3 regions of the Buttiauxella sp. AC038 genome follow, and region 3 is predicted to be linked to each of the others. Evidence: riboswitches for the same ligand, from Rfam matches in the RefSeq annotation. Region 3 holds a riboswitch; each other region holds the start of a gene.
The links. A riboswitch is a leader RNA that binds a small molecule or an ion and turns the genes downstream of it on or off. The one in region 3 is predicted to bind thiamine pyrophosphate.

Region 1: another riboswitch for thiamine pyrophosphate. It lies ahead of thiM (hydroxyethylthiazole kinase); the one in region 3 lies ahead of thiB (thiamine ABC transporter substrate binding subunit).
Region 2: another riboswitch for thiamine pyrophosphate. It lies ahead of thiC (phosphomethylpyrimidine synthase ThiC); the one in region 3 lies ahead of thiB (thiamine ABC transporter substrate binding subunit).

The regions. Positions count from the first base shown of each region.
Region 1 covers NZ_CEEDCQ010000001.1:1,706,663-1,710,882, reverse strand. Annotated here, with positions in the region: gene fbaB (class I fructose-bisphosphate aldolase) at 1-526, opposite strand, end outside; gene thiD (bifunctional hydroxymethylpyrimidine kinase/phosphomethylpyrimidine kinase) at 705-1,514, opposite strand; gene thiM (hydroxyethylthiazole kinase) at 1,511-2,299, opposite strand; TPP riboswitch at 2,336-2,432, opposite strand; gene AC0IXI_RS08155 (transporter substrate-binding domain-containing protein) at 2,903-3,853, shown strand.
Region 2 covers NZ_CEEDCQ010000001.1:4,709,591-4,713,810, reverse strand. Annotated here, with positions in the region: gene thiF (thiazole biosynthesis adenylyltransferase ThiF) at 1-102, opposite strand, end outside; gene thiE (thiamine phosphate synthase) at 95-730, opposite strand; gene thiC (phosphomethylpyrimidine synthase ThiC) at 730-2,571, opposite strand; TPP riboswitch at 2,719-2,832, opposite strand; gene AC0IXI_RS22260 (Rsd/AlgQ family anti-sigma factor) at 2,884-3,387, opposite strand; gene nudC (NAD(+) diphosphatase) at 3,491-4,220, shown strand, end outside.
Region 3 covers NZ_CEEDCQ010000001.1:757,963-762,182, forward strand. Annotated here, with positions in the region: gene thiP (thiamine/thiamine pyrophosphate ABC transporter permease ThiP) at 1-1,162, opposite strand, end outside; gene thiB (thiamine ABC transporter substrate binding subunit) at 1,138-2,121, opposite strand; TPP riboswitch at 2,158-2,257, opposite strand; gene sgrR (HTH-type transcriptional regulator SgrR) at 2,283-3,971, opposite strand; gene sgrT (glucose uptake inhibitor SgrT) at 4,060-4,220, shown strand, end outside.

The DNA of each region.
Region 1 (4,220 bases), 950 kb from region 3:
GTGACTCTGGCGAACCAAAGTAAATGGTCGCCCCCACTGCCACCGCGCCCATATTGAACGCCTGCTCAACGCTTGCGTACAGCGTCTGGTCAAAAGTGTTTGGGTAGCTGAGCGTTTCGTTATGGTTAAGTTTGACGAGGAAAGGAATGCGGTGCGCGTAACGGCGCGATACCGAGGCCAGCACGCCATAGGTTGAAGCGACACAGTTACAGCCCGCTTCAATCGCCAGTTCAACTATGTTTTTCGGGTCAAAGTAGAGAGGGTTTGCCGCAAACGATGCCCCAGCGGAGTGTTCAACACCCTGATCGACCGGTAAAATGGAAAGGTAGCCAGTGCCAGCAAGCCGCCCGGTGTTATACAGCGTTTGCATGTTTCGTAGCACTGCAGGCGGGCGGTTGTTATCCACCATCACGCGGTCTACATAATCCGAACCAGGCAGATACAACTGGTCTGCCGGAATAGTCATACAACGATGCTGTAACAAGCTGTCGGCATCTTTGCCAAGCAGCTGCGCAATATCAGTCATAATACGCTCCCGTAAATTCAGCGAGCACCCTGCCCGCTGAGGATGGATTCTCCTGGCCTGCTTTTGTTAAAACAGGCAGACATAATCCTGGCCGTGACTCACGGTATTCGCCACCTACGGGAGCACTATCGGTTTGTTTTATGGTGTAACGTTTTATGCCCGGCGGAGATTTACGCCATTACCACCACTCGTGAAAATGATGAACTGGTCCAATTCCGTTGCCCACTTCCAGCGAATCCGCCTGTTCTAATGCCTGAGACAGCCACTTTTTCGCCGCAGTGATAGTTTGAGGCCAGTCGTTATAGCGTGGATAAAGTGCCGCAAGTGCGGCGGACAGTGTGCAGCCCGTACCATGCGTATGACGCGTTTGCACACGTGGTGCAGTAAAACGCTGCGCTCCACTTCGAGTAAACAACCAATCTGGGCTTTCAGCGTCATCAAGATGACCGCCTTTCATCAGCACGGCCTTGCATCCCATCCCCAGCAACGCATCCCCCTGCTCTTTCATTTCGCGTTCATTCCGGGCATGAGGCGCATCCAGCAGCGCGGCGGCTTCCGGCAGATTCGGAGTGATCAACGCCACCTGCGGCAACAGCCGACGACGCAGGCTTTCTACCGCAGAGGGCGCAAGCAACGGGTCGCCACTTTTCGCCAGCATCACCGTATCGAGCACCACGTTTTTGACTTGGTAAAATGCCAACCGCTCCGCCACCGCTTCAACGATATCGGTTTCAGCCAGCATACCAATTTTAATGGTGTCGATACGCACATCGCTGAGCACAGAATCAAGCTGGGCGGCGACAAACACAGGTTCGATACGATAAACCGACTGCACTCCACGTGTGTTTTGTGCAACCAGCGCGGTAATAACGCTGGTGCCATACGCGCCCAATGCCGAGAACGTTTTAAGGTCAGCCTGGATACCCGCGCCACCACTTGGGTCGGTTCCTGCAATAGTTAGCGCGTTAATGCGTTTAACTCCTTTCATACCAGAGCCTCCGCATTTAGTGCGTAAAGCGCATCCAGAAAGGCTGGAGTGAAACTACCAGGCCCGCGGCTTGCAGCAATTGCCTGTTCGCCAGCACATTTCATAAACTGGCAGGCGGAAGCGACATTGTCTAACCGGGAGCCAGGCAATGAACAACAGGCAGCAACAACTGCGGAAAGTGCACATCCTGTGCCAACAACACGCGTCATCAACACGCCGCCACCGGCAATGCTCCAGGCATTTTCCCCATCGGTGACGTAATCCTCCTCACCTGTTACCGCAACAATCGCACCAGTAATCTGGGCAAGCTTAAGTGCCGCGGGTAGAGCTGAAAGCGCCTCTTCAGAACTGTCCACACCTCGCCCACCACTGTGCTCGCCCGCAAGCGCCATGATTTCCGACGCATTACCACGAATTGCGGCCGGTTTTAATTCAAGGATCGCGCGTGCAAATTGTGTACGAAACTCCAGGCCACCGACGGCCACGGGGTCGAGCACCCAGGGGATAGAAGATTGGTTCGCAGCATGAATGGCAGCAAGCATTGCGGTACTGCGCTCAGAGGTGAGTGTGCCGATATTGATGAGTAGAGCGCAGGCTATAGGGCTAAATTGTGCGGCTTCTTCTGGCTCAATGACCATTGCCGGAGCCGCGCCAATAGCGAGCAACACGTTGGCGGTAAAACTCTGCACCACATCGTTAGTCATGCAGTGAACCAAAGGAGAAGCTTGATGTAAATTGTGTAAAACCGACGCGGCAAGGTGGCCGGGTAGCAGGTCAGGCTGCATATTAAAAGCTCCTGCCCGGCGTGAAGAAGAGATGACCTGGCAGGCATCTGACTTCCCTACGCTGGCATTATCCAGATCAGGTGGTACGGGTATTTCTCAGCCTTCACAAAGAAGGGCACCCCGAGTCATTTAATTCAAAATCAAATACTTGCGATTAACGCTCCGTTAATCCCTGCTCAGGATAATGCCAGCAGGAAGTCAGACAAACAAGTTCTTAATCTAAGTGCGCACAGTGAAATAGTGACCAACTCTCTCAAGCATCATCTTTATCAGGATTTGACTATTAATGAAAACACCGCCCCACACCTATTAACATAAATCTAAAAAATTAATTGAGCATAGTTAACGAGTTCATCATTTATTATTTTTTACCAACCAGTAAAATTATTTCCATGGATTATTTAATCTCACAAAACACTGTTAACACATTGAAATAACTTGACCATTAAATGATCGCAATGTATTTAAAACATACTAAATCACTCCTCGGAACTATCTGATTCGTTATAATGAAATTGGCAACAGCATGCTTTATGTGTATAACTAGAAACATATAATTACCTATGATCTTTTCTTATAAAAAACATAAAATTAACATCCTATATGAATATCGATAACAAAGTTTTACTTAATAAAAACAGCAGTGCTAAAATATTCAATTGGTTAAATATGTGTGTTTTTCTTGTTTCTGGGCTGTTTGTCTCTGTTGCTCAAGCTCAGCTTTCAAAGACAATAGAGAGCATCACAAAAACTCATCAAATAAACATCGCCTATCGTGATGCCCCACCTTTTTCTTATGTAGCATCGGATGGCAAAGTTGTTGGTTATGTTATCGATTTATGTAACGTTATCGTTAGTGATATCAGCAAACATCTGAACATACCGGATTTAAAAGTTAATTATATTGAGAACAAATATCTACCAGAAAGAGATGAATTATTGCGTGAGAAAAAGGTAGATATGATCTGTTCAGTTAATGCTAACGTTATTGAATGGAAAACGATTGCAGACTATTCAAGTCCCTATACTTATTCATATACACGATTCGCAACTTTAAAGAACAAAAAGATATCATCCATTGATCAATTAGCGGGTCATACTGTTAGTGTAACTTCGGGATCAGTTGATGCTCTTGCGCTTAACCAGACCAATCGTGAGTTGAATCTCAATTTATTCGTTATTACGACTCCAACCATGGAAAAAGCTTTTGAACTGATGCGCAGTGGCAAAACATCGGCTGCTTTTATCAACGATATTTCATTAAAAGAAATCATTGAGGCTCATAGCGATAAAAATTTATTTTCAATTAGCGATAAAGGTGTTGGGAAACCACAGTTCTTTGTCATACTACTGCCGCACGATGACAAAGAATTTAAGTCACTGGTAAATCAGAGTCTTTGTAAAATTAGAAAATCACCAGATTTTGGTAAGATCCATGATGTCTGGTTTAATAAACCGATTCCTTATTTAAAGCTAAACTTACAAACTCCTTACTCAAAAGAAATGGATAAAGTATTAACGCAATTTGACGATTGTTTAAGAACAGGGCGATAAATAATTAGTTGCTCAAGACATCAGGTGACTTAAGGAATGTATTAGAATCCTAACCTTGCTAAAGAAATGTCTATTTCTGGATATATTTTCAATTCACTTACTTATGCTTCACACTATTACTCAATGAAAATATATCAACTCATTTTTAAACTTTAATAAAACATATAAGCATCATAAAACAACATTCGCAGCATGTTAATAACATTTGTTTTTGGTTAATCATATATTCCGGTTGACTAGTTACTAAAATTTATATGAAAATTAATAGCAACTTATTGGTTTAGTGTTTGTTGAATGAATCACGGATAAGATTAAAACCTCATGGCTATCATTAGACTGTTTATAATCGAAAAGTAAATCATTGAGA
Region 2 (4,220 bases), 4.0 Mb from region 3:
GACGATTAAGATTTTGCTGGCGAGCAGCTTTTGCTGCCCTTCAATGGCGATGTCTTCCAGCAACATCTGGCGGCTGTAACGCATGAAATCGGCATCATTCATAGCCAGCCCCCACAAGCTCCAGTAGCTGCGCTGTTGCCGCTCGCCAGTCTGGGGCCAGAGTAATTGCGCTCACAACTGCGACACTTCCAACGCCCGTTGCGAGTACAGCAGGAACGCGCTCAATACTTATTCCACCGATGGCGACAGTCGGGTAATCGCCCAGCGTTTTGATGTGGGCTGCGAGTTGCGAAAGCCCTTGAGGAGCGGACGGCATCTGCTTGGTTTGAGTTGGAAAAACATGCCCCAACGCGATGTAAGAAGGGCGTGCTTCCAGGGCGCGATCCATTTCCATATTGTCGTGCGTCGAAAGCCCGAGGCGCAGGCCCGCATCGCGGATGGCATCCAGATTAGCGACATCCAGATCTTCCTGGCCCAGATGAACACCGTAAGCACGATGTTTTATCGCCAGTCGCCAGTAATCATTGATGAATAACCTCGCCTCATATCGCTTACCAAGCGCAATGGCAGTAGTAATGTCGGCTTCAACTTCTTCGTCGCGTTTGTCTTTAATCCGTAATTGAAGGGTGCGTACTCCCGCCTCCAGTAAGCGGGCAATCCACTCGACGCTATCCACTACCGGATACAACCCGAGTCGTTTGGGCACAGAAGGGAAGGCGGGGGTGCTCATCACACTTCCTCCTGACGCAGATAAATTTCGCCACCTTTTGCACGGAAGGATTGCGACATATCGTCCATGCCAACTTCTATGGCTTGCTTAGCGGCGAAATCGCGAACCTCCTGGGAGATTTTCATCGAGCAGAATTTTGGTCCGCACATCGAACAGAAGTGCGCGACCTTGCCGGATTCCTGCGGCAGGGTTTCATCGTGATAGGCGCGGGCGGTGAAAGGGTCAAGCGCGAGATTAAACTGGTCTTCCCAGCGGAATTCAAAACGGGCTTTCGACATCGCGTTGTCGCGGATTTGCGCACCAGGGTGGCCTTTTGCCAGGTCTGCGGCATGTGCCGCAATTTTGTAGGTAATCAGCCCCTGTTTAACATCTTCTTTATTCGGTAGGCCAAGATGCTCTTTTGGTGTGACGTAACAAAGCATCGCACAGCCGAACCAGCCAATCATGGCTGCACCAATACCTGAGGTGAAATGGTCGTAACCCGGTGCAATATCGGTGGTCAGCGGGCCGAGCGTGTAGAACGGAGCTTCATGGCAGTGCTCCAGTTCTTCGGTCATATTGCGGCGGATCATCTGCATGGGCACATGTCCCGGGCCTTCAATCATCACCTGCACATCGTATTCCCAGGCAATTTTGGTCAACTCGCCAAGCGTATGCAGCTCAGAGAATTGCGCTTCATCGTTGGCATCCTGAATGGAGCCAGGGCGCAGGCCGTCGCCAAGCGAGAGTGAAACGTCGTAAGCGGCACAGATTTCGCAAATTTCGCGGAAGTGCTCATACAGGAAGTTTTCCTGATGATGTGACAGGCACCATTTCGCCATAATCGAACCGCCGCGCGACACAATTCCGGTCAGGCGTTTGGCCGTCATCGGCACATAACGCAGCAGCACTCCGGCGTGAATGGTGAAATAGTCCACGCCTTGCTCGGCCTGTTCCAGGAGTGTGTCGCGGAACATTTCCCAGGTCAGGTCTTCAGCGATGCCATTTACTTTTTCCAGCGACTGGTAAATGGGCACGGTGCCGATAGGGACTGGGCTGTTACGTAAAATCCATTCGCGGGTTTCGTGGATATAGCGGCCGGTGGAAAGATCCATCACGGTGTCTGCGCCCCAGCGCGTTGACCACACCAGTTTTTCCACTTCTTCTTCAATCGAGGAGGTGACCGCTGAGTTGCCGATATTGGCATTCACTTTGACAAGGAAATTACGGCCGATAATCATCGGCTCAGACTCAGGGTGGTTAATATTGGCGGGAATGATTGCCCGGCCTGCGGCGACTTCATCGCGTACAAATTCAGGAGTAATGTTTTCTGGCACGAGAGCACCAAAACTCTGGCCTGGGTGCTGGTGGCGTAACACTTCATCGCGAATGCGTTCGCGGCCCATGTTTTCACGTATGGCGATAAACTCCATTTCCGGCGTCACTATGCCCTGGCGTGCATAGTGCAACTGCGTGACAATTTTCCCGGCTTTTGCGCGCTTCGGCGTGAGTTGTGTTTCAAAACGCAATTCGTCCAGACCATCATCAGCAAGGCGCTCTTTGGTATATGCAGAGCTACGGTCGGTCAGTGTTTCGCAATCATCACGCTCGCTAATCCAGCTTTCACGCAGTGGTGAAAGCCCGCACAGAACGTCGATGCTGATTGCCGGGTCGCCATACGGACCTGAAGTGTCATACACCGGAATGGCATCGTTAGGGGTGAACAGAGGGTTTTCTTTCGTACCGCCCGTTGCGGTTGGGCTAAGTTGAATTTCGCGCATCGGTACGCGGATATCATCGCGTGAGCCAGTTAGATAAATGCGTTGGGAATTAGGGAAAGCAGTACCTTCCAGCGTATGGATAAAATGCTGGGCAGCAGCGCGTTGTTCGCGGCGGTTTGTTTTTTTTCAGTAATAGACATAGCTCATTCCAGTAAATATCAAGGAGTGGCTTGCCAGAACAACGGAGGAGTAATAAATGTGGGGCGCCCGCGTACGGGTGAACCCAAAAGCAGAATTACTCTTGTTCCCTTCGCAGGTATTAGCCTGATCAGGTTCCGCGGATCCCGAATTAACGGTCTCAGCCGGTGTTCAGTTAAACACTCGGCACTCCGACAAGAAGAAACCCGTATTGCTACGGGTCGTTATGTAAACTACTCGTTAACAGCGCAGAACTCAAGCCGGGCGTGCAAGGTTGCCGGTATCGTTAGCACTGTCATTTATATCGTGGTCGTAAGCTAACTGAATGAGTTTATCTTCCAGTGAAAAACGTGATTCCAGTGCTTCACCGATGCCGGATAACGCTTTCTGGAACTCAATATAGTTATCATCATCGATAGCACTTTCGAGATGCGAATCGTAAAAATCCATGATGTGCTGGGTGTTGGCTTCAAGCTGCGGATAAAGATGAGTTGCGGCTAAAAGTGGGCTGCTGCCTTCCATTTCGCTGATAATGCGTTCATAAATATTGAAATGACCGGCAGAAAGATAATCCACCAGATTATGGCAAAAGTTATCCAGAGCCTTTTCATTGAGCGCGGTATGGGATTCCTTGTTAGGCTTGATCCCAACCATATTGTAATAAGCCACCAATAAATGTTTGCGGGCATATAGCCATTGGTCGATTAACTCATTACTACCACCGACGCGCTCAGTCAGATTTTCTAACTGGTTAAGCATGATTGACTCCGTGATTCCGTGAGTAAAAGATGTAACGCAAACGTACCCAAAATTGTTACGACCATTTGTTTATACCAGCGAACTCGGGGATGTGCACCAGGTTATGGAACGTGTAATTCAAAAGTTAGATCAGGGCTGGTTTATCGTCAGTCATGAACAAAAATTGTGGTTGCCGAAAGGTGAGCTACCTCACGGAGCAGCACAAGATTTTCAGCTTGATGGTGCGGTTGGGATGCATATCGGCGAGTGGGAAAGTGAGCCGGTGTGGTTAGTGCGGCAACATCGCCGTGCGGATATGGGCTCAGTGCGCCAGGTTATTGACCAGGACCCAGGGTTATTTCAACTTGCTGGGCGTGGCGTGCAGTTAGCGGAGTTCTATCGCTCGCATAAGTTCTGTGGCTACTGTGGCCATGAAATGCACGTCAGCAAAACTGAATGGGCGATGCTGTGTAACCATTGTCGTGAACGCTACTATCCACAAATTTCACCGTGCATAATCGTGGCTATCCGTCGTGAAGACCATATCCTGCTTGCTCAGCACACACGCCATCGCGGTGGAATTTATACCGTGCTGGCCGGTTTTGTCGAAGTTGGGGAAACCCTCGAGCAGGCCGTGGCGCGTGAGGTGATGGAAGAGAGCAGCATTCGTGTGAAGAATTTACGCTATGTAACTTCCCAACCTTGGCCGTTCCCGCAATCGCTGATGACCGCATTTATGGCGGAATATGACAGCGGCGAAATTGAAATCGACCCGAAAGAGTTACTTGATGCGGGTTGGTATCGGTATGACCAACTTCCGTTATTGCCTCCACCGGGTACGGTGGCTCGTCGCC
Region 3 (4,220 bases):
TCGCCAGCACGATGCCTGGCATGGCGAGAATTAACATGCCGCTCAACTCCAGCGCTTGCCCGGCAAATGCGCGGTTGCGCAGGCGCAATTCCCGCGAACTCCACAGCAGCATTACCGTAATGACGACGCTTATCAGCCCCGCGCCGACTGCAATTCTTAACGAGGTGAATAATGCCTGCCAGAGAATTGGCTGTGAAAGCACGCTGTTAAATCCGCTGTTGATGCCATCAATGATGACCGCCAGCAGCGGGGGCAATAGCAGCAACATTGCGAGTGAAATTAACAACCCGTCGCACAGTTTTCGGCGTAGGTTATCTTGCGGGTCGCGCCAGCCTTGCATTTGGCTGATTCCCACCGGAATCGCTTTGCTCAGCCGCTGGCTCATCAAAACGAGGCCAAGGCAGCAAACCATTTGTACTATTGCGAGCAGTGCCGCACGTGCGGGATCGTAGTCGTAACTGAGGGCCTGGAAGATAGCCAGTTCAATGGTGGTTGCCTGCGGCCCGCCGCCGAGCGAAAGCACGGTGGCAAAACTTGCGAAGCAGAGCATAAAAATCAGTGCGGCGGCAGGAAGGATCTGGCGCCGTAGCCACGGCCATTCGACAAAGCGGAAGAAATTCCAGCCCTGCATACCAAGCTGTGCGGCGACCTGGCGCTGTTCGCTGGGGATATTTTCCAGCGCCTGAAGCAGCAGGCGGGTTGCCATCGGCAAGTTGAAAAATACGTGTGCCAGCAAAATGCCTTTCAGGCCATACGGTGAGAACCCCCATTCGATGCCAAGTCTGGCGCACAATGAGGCCAGCCAGCCTTCGCGGCCATACACCGTCAGAATCCCAAACACGGCAACTAACACCGGCAACACCAGCGTCATGGCGCACAGACGTAACAGTGCTAATCGCCCTGGGAAACGGCGTCGGTAAAGCGCCCGGGCCAGAAAAATAGCCGGGAGCACCGAAAGGGCAGCCGAGAGAAATGCCTGCCAGAAAGAGAAGCGCAGCACATGCCACAAATAACTATCCTGCACCAATGCGCGGATATCGGTTTGAGGCGCGTTAAACCACAACGCCAGAAAAGCTGCCAGGGCGACGGCGACCACCAGCGTGGCGGCGCATAGCCCTGGAATCAGCCAGCCGGGGATCAGCGGCTGACGGAGCGTTGCCATTCACTGATCCAGCTGGCGCGATGGGATGAAACGTCTTGCGGGCTAAACTCCAGCGTGGTCTGTGGTTTGACCAGGCCGTTAAAGCCTTCCGGCAATTTCACATCTGTTACCGGATACATCCAGTTGCCGGTTGGAATGGTGTTCTGGAATTCAGGCGTTGTGATGAATTTCATGAACTTTTGCGCCAGCTCAGGCTGTTTGCTGGAGGCCAGGCGGCCCGCTACTTCGACCTGCAAATAGTGCCCTTCGCTGAAATTGGCTGCCGCGTAGTTATCTTTTTTCTCTTCAATAATGTGATATGCCGGAGAAGTGGTGTAGCTCATCACCAGATCGCCTTCACCTTTCAGGAACAGGCCGTAGGCTTCGGACCAGCCTTTGGTGACGGTGACGGTTTTCTTCGCCAGTTTCGCCCAGGCTTCAGGCGTTTTGTCGCCATATACTTTTTGCATCCATAACAGCAGGCCGAGACCTGGCGTGCTGGTGCGTGGATCCTGGTAAATCACTTTCCATTTCTGGTCGCTTTCAACCAATTCTTTCAGGCTTTTCGGCGGGTTTTTGAGTTTGTTTTTGTCATACACAAAAGCGAAATAACCGTAATCGAATGGCACAAAGGTATTGTTGTTCCACCCGCCAGGAATGTTTAGCGAGCTGGTTTCAACATTGCTCGGAGCAAACAATTTCGTTTGTGCCGCCGCTTCCAGCAGGTTGTTATCCAGCCCTAAAACCACGTCAGCTTTGCTGTTTTTACCCTCCATGCGTAGGCGGTTAAGCAAGGAAACACCATCTTCGAGTGCGACGAATTTCAGCTCGCAATTGCAGTCCGCTTCAAAGGCTTTTTTTACCGCAGGGCCTGGGCCCCAGTCGGCAGCGAAGGAGTCGTAGGTGTAAACAGTCAGCAGGGGTTTGGCGAAAACAGGGGCTGCGATGAGCGCCAGTAACGGCAGGAATTTTTTGAACACTTTGCACCTCTTGGAATTAGGGGTGGCAAAGGACTTTGAGAATTGAGCCTCAAATCCCTTCGCCGGCGTTATCCGGATCAGGTTCGACGGGTATTATCTCAGCCAGACTTTCGTCTTAGCACCCCGTTGAGAACGCGTGCATTGTAATGATTTTGTGAAACTTACGAAAGCTCTTTACCCGTACTCAAAGATTGCGGTTCCGGTGGTGCAAACCATGCCGATTTAAAATCAAACCAACCCAATGTGTTCATTCGCACACCGCGCATACTGCGTTGCCCTTCAATGCGCAGCCAGTGGTGGATTAACGGCAAAATATCATTATTTTCAACGCGACTCTGGCACCATTCCGGGAGCGAAAGCTCACCGTTATGCCATTTTCGGGTATCCGTTTCCCAGTCATTCGCAATGCATTTCTGAATCAGCGGCACTTCATAAAGATGCGAATAGAGTGAAAACTCCAGCGGCAGCGTGAAGTTGGCACTGTTCAGCCAGATATCACTTTCTGCCTCACCCTGGTGCCACTCTTCATAACTGACTTCCTGCACCACCAGTTTTACCCCCATGCGGGCCAGCAACTCTTCCATCACTTTACTGATCATGCGGTGTTCAACGTGGTCGCGGTAAAACGTCAGCGTTACAGATTCCAGACTATCAGGTTTTTCAAGCACCGGTTGTGGGCGCGCGTGGTGCCAGCGCGGCAGTAAACCATACGCAGGAAACCAGTACTGCTGGTTTTGAGCACCCGCGCTATAAAGCAGATGAATGGGGGCCAACACATGGCTTAGCCAGCGGCGAACGTCGTCATTACTGCCAGATTTGGATCGCCTATCAAACAAAATGTAATAGCAGCCTTCTTCCAGACGGCTTTCGACGGCTTTTTCACTATCAGGCATGCCCGATAGTTGCACTGCGCAACTGACATCTTCACCGATCTCTGGCAATACCCAGAAATTTACCTCGTCAATCAATGCGCGATAGCCGAAGTAATCATCGTAAGCCTGAATTTTCAATTGGTTGTTATTGTTGCGCACCACCGAATAGGGGCCTGACCCAACAGGCTGACGGGCAAAATTGCTTAATGTCTGCCATTCACGCGGCAGGATCATTGCGTTAACACTGCCCAATAACCAAGGTAGCCATTGGTCGGGCTGCGAGAGCGTGATATCCAGCGTCCATGTGGTTGGCGAGCTGATTTGCGTAATGTGTGCGTAGAGTGGCAACGCATTAATTCGTTGCAAAGATGTCATGACATCCAGCATGTCCAGTTCGCGGCCATGGTGAAAATGAATGCCGGGGCGCAGATAAAAACGCCAGTGTAATGGGGAAATTTGCTGCCAGTGATGGGCAATATCTGCTTCCAGTTCCCCATTTTCCTCATTTATACGGATTAACCCACTGAAAATTTGCCTGGCAATATGGGTTTCCGAGCGGCGTAATGCCGAGCCTGGTAACAGATTTAATAGCGGGCGGTAATAGAGCACGCGCAGGATATGCCGCCCCTGGCGGAAGCTGCGGCCCAGATGGGAGATCAACATCTGGCGTACTGCGGCTTTGTCACCGACGATCTGCACCAGTTGATCAATACGATCCTGCTCGAGAAGATCTTCTGCCCGCTGTTGTTGCAGCGCAAGGCCGGTATACAGGAATTCCAGCTGTGAACGCTTGCCGCGCCCGACCTCTGCTTTCCAGCTGAGCCAGCCCTTTTCCTGCATCGCGCTCAGTAGTGTACGCATATGGCGGCGGGAACAATTCAGCAGATCTGCCAGCTCATTGAGCGTGGTTTCCTGCGGTTTACCTTCAAAGTTTTGCCATAAACGTATGAACTGTTGTTGCAGACGACTGCTGGACATAAAAGAGGAACTCCCGTCAGAAACTCATCAATTTAACTTTCCTCATATTACGCCAATAATCATCAACGTTGAAAGCGAGGAGGTACATATGAAACGGTCGCCAGTTGTTAAGTTCTATCAACAGTATTTTACCGCAACCCAAAGTGTTTCCGCTGGATGGCTGGCTCGCCTGACAGCATCGCAACGTCTAAGGATGCTTGAGGACTTAATGCAGTGGGAGGTGACAACTTCCGTGACCGTGAAGTACTG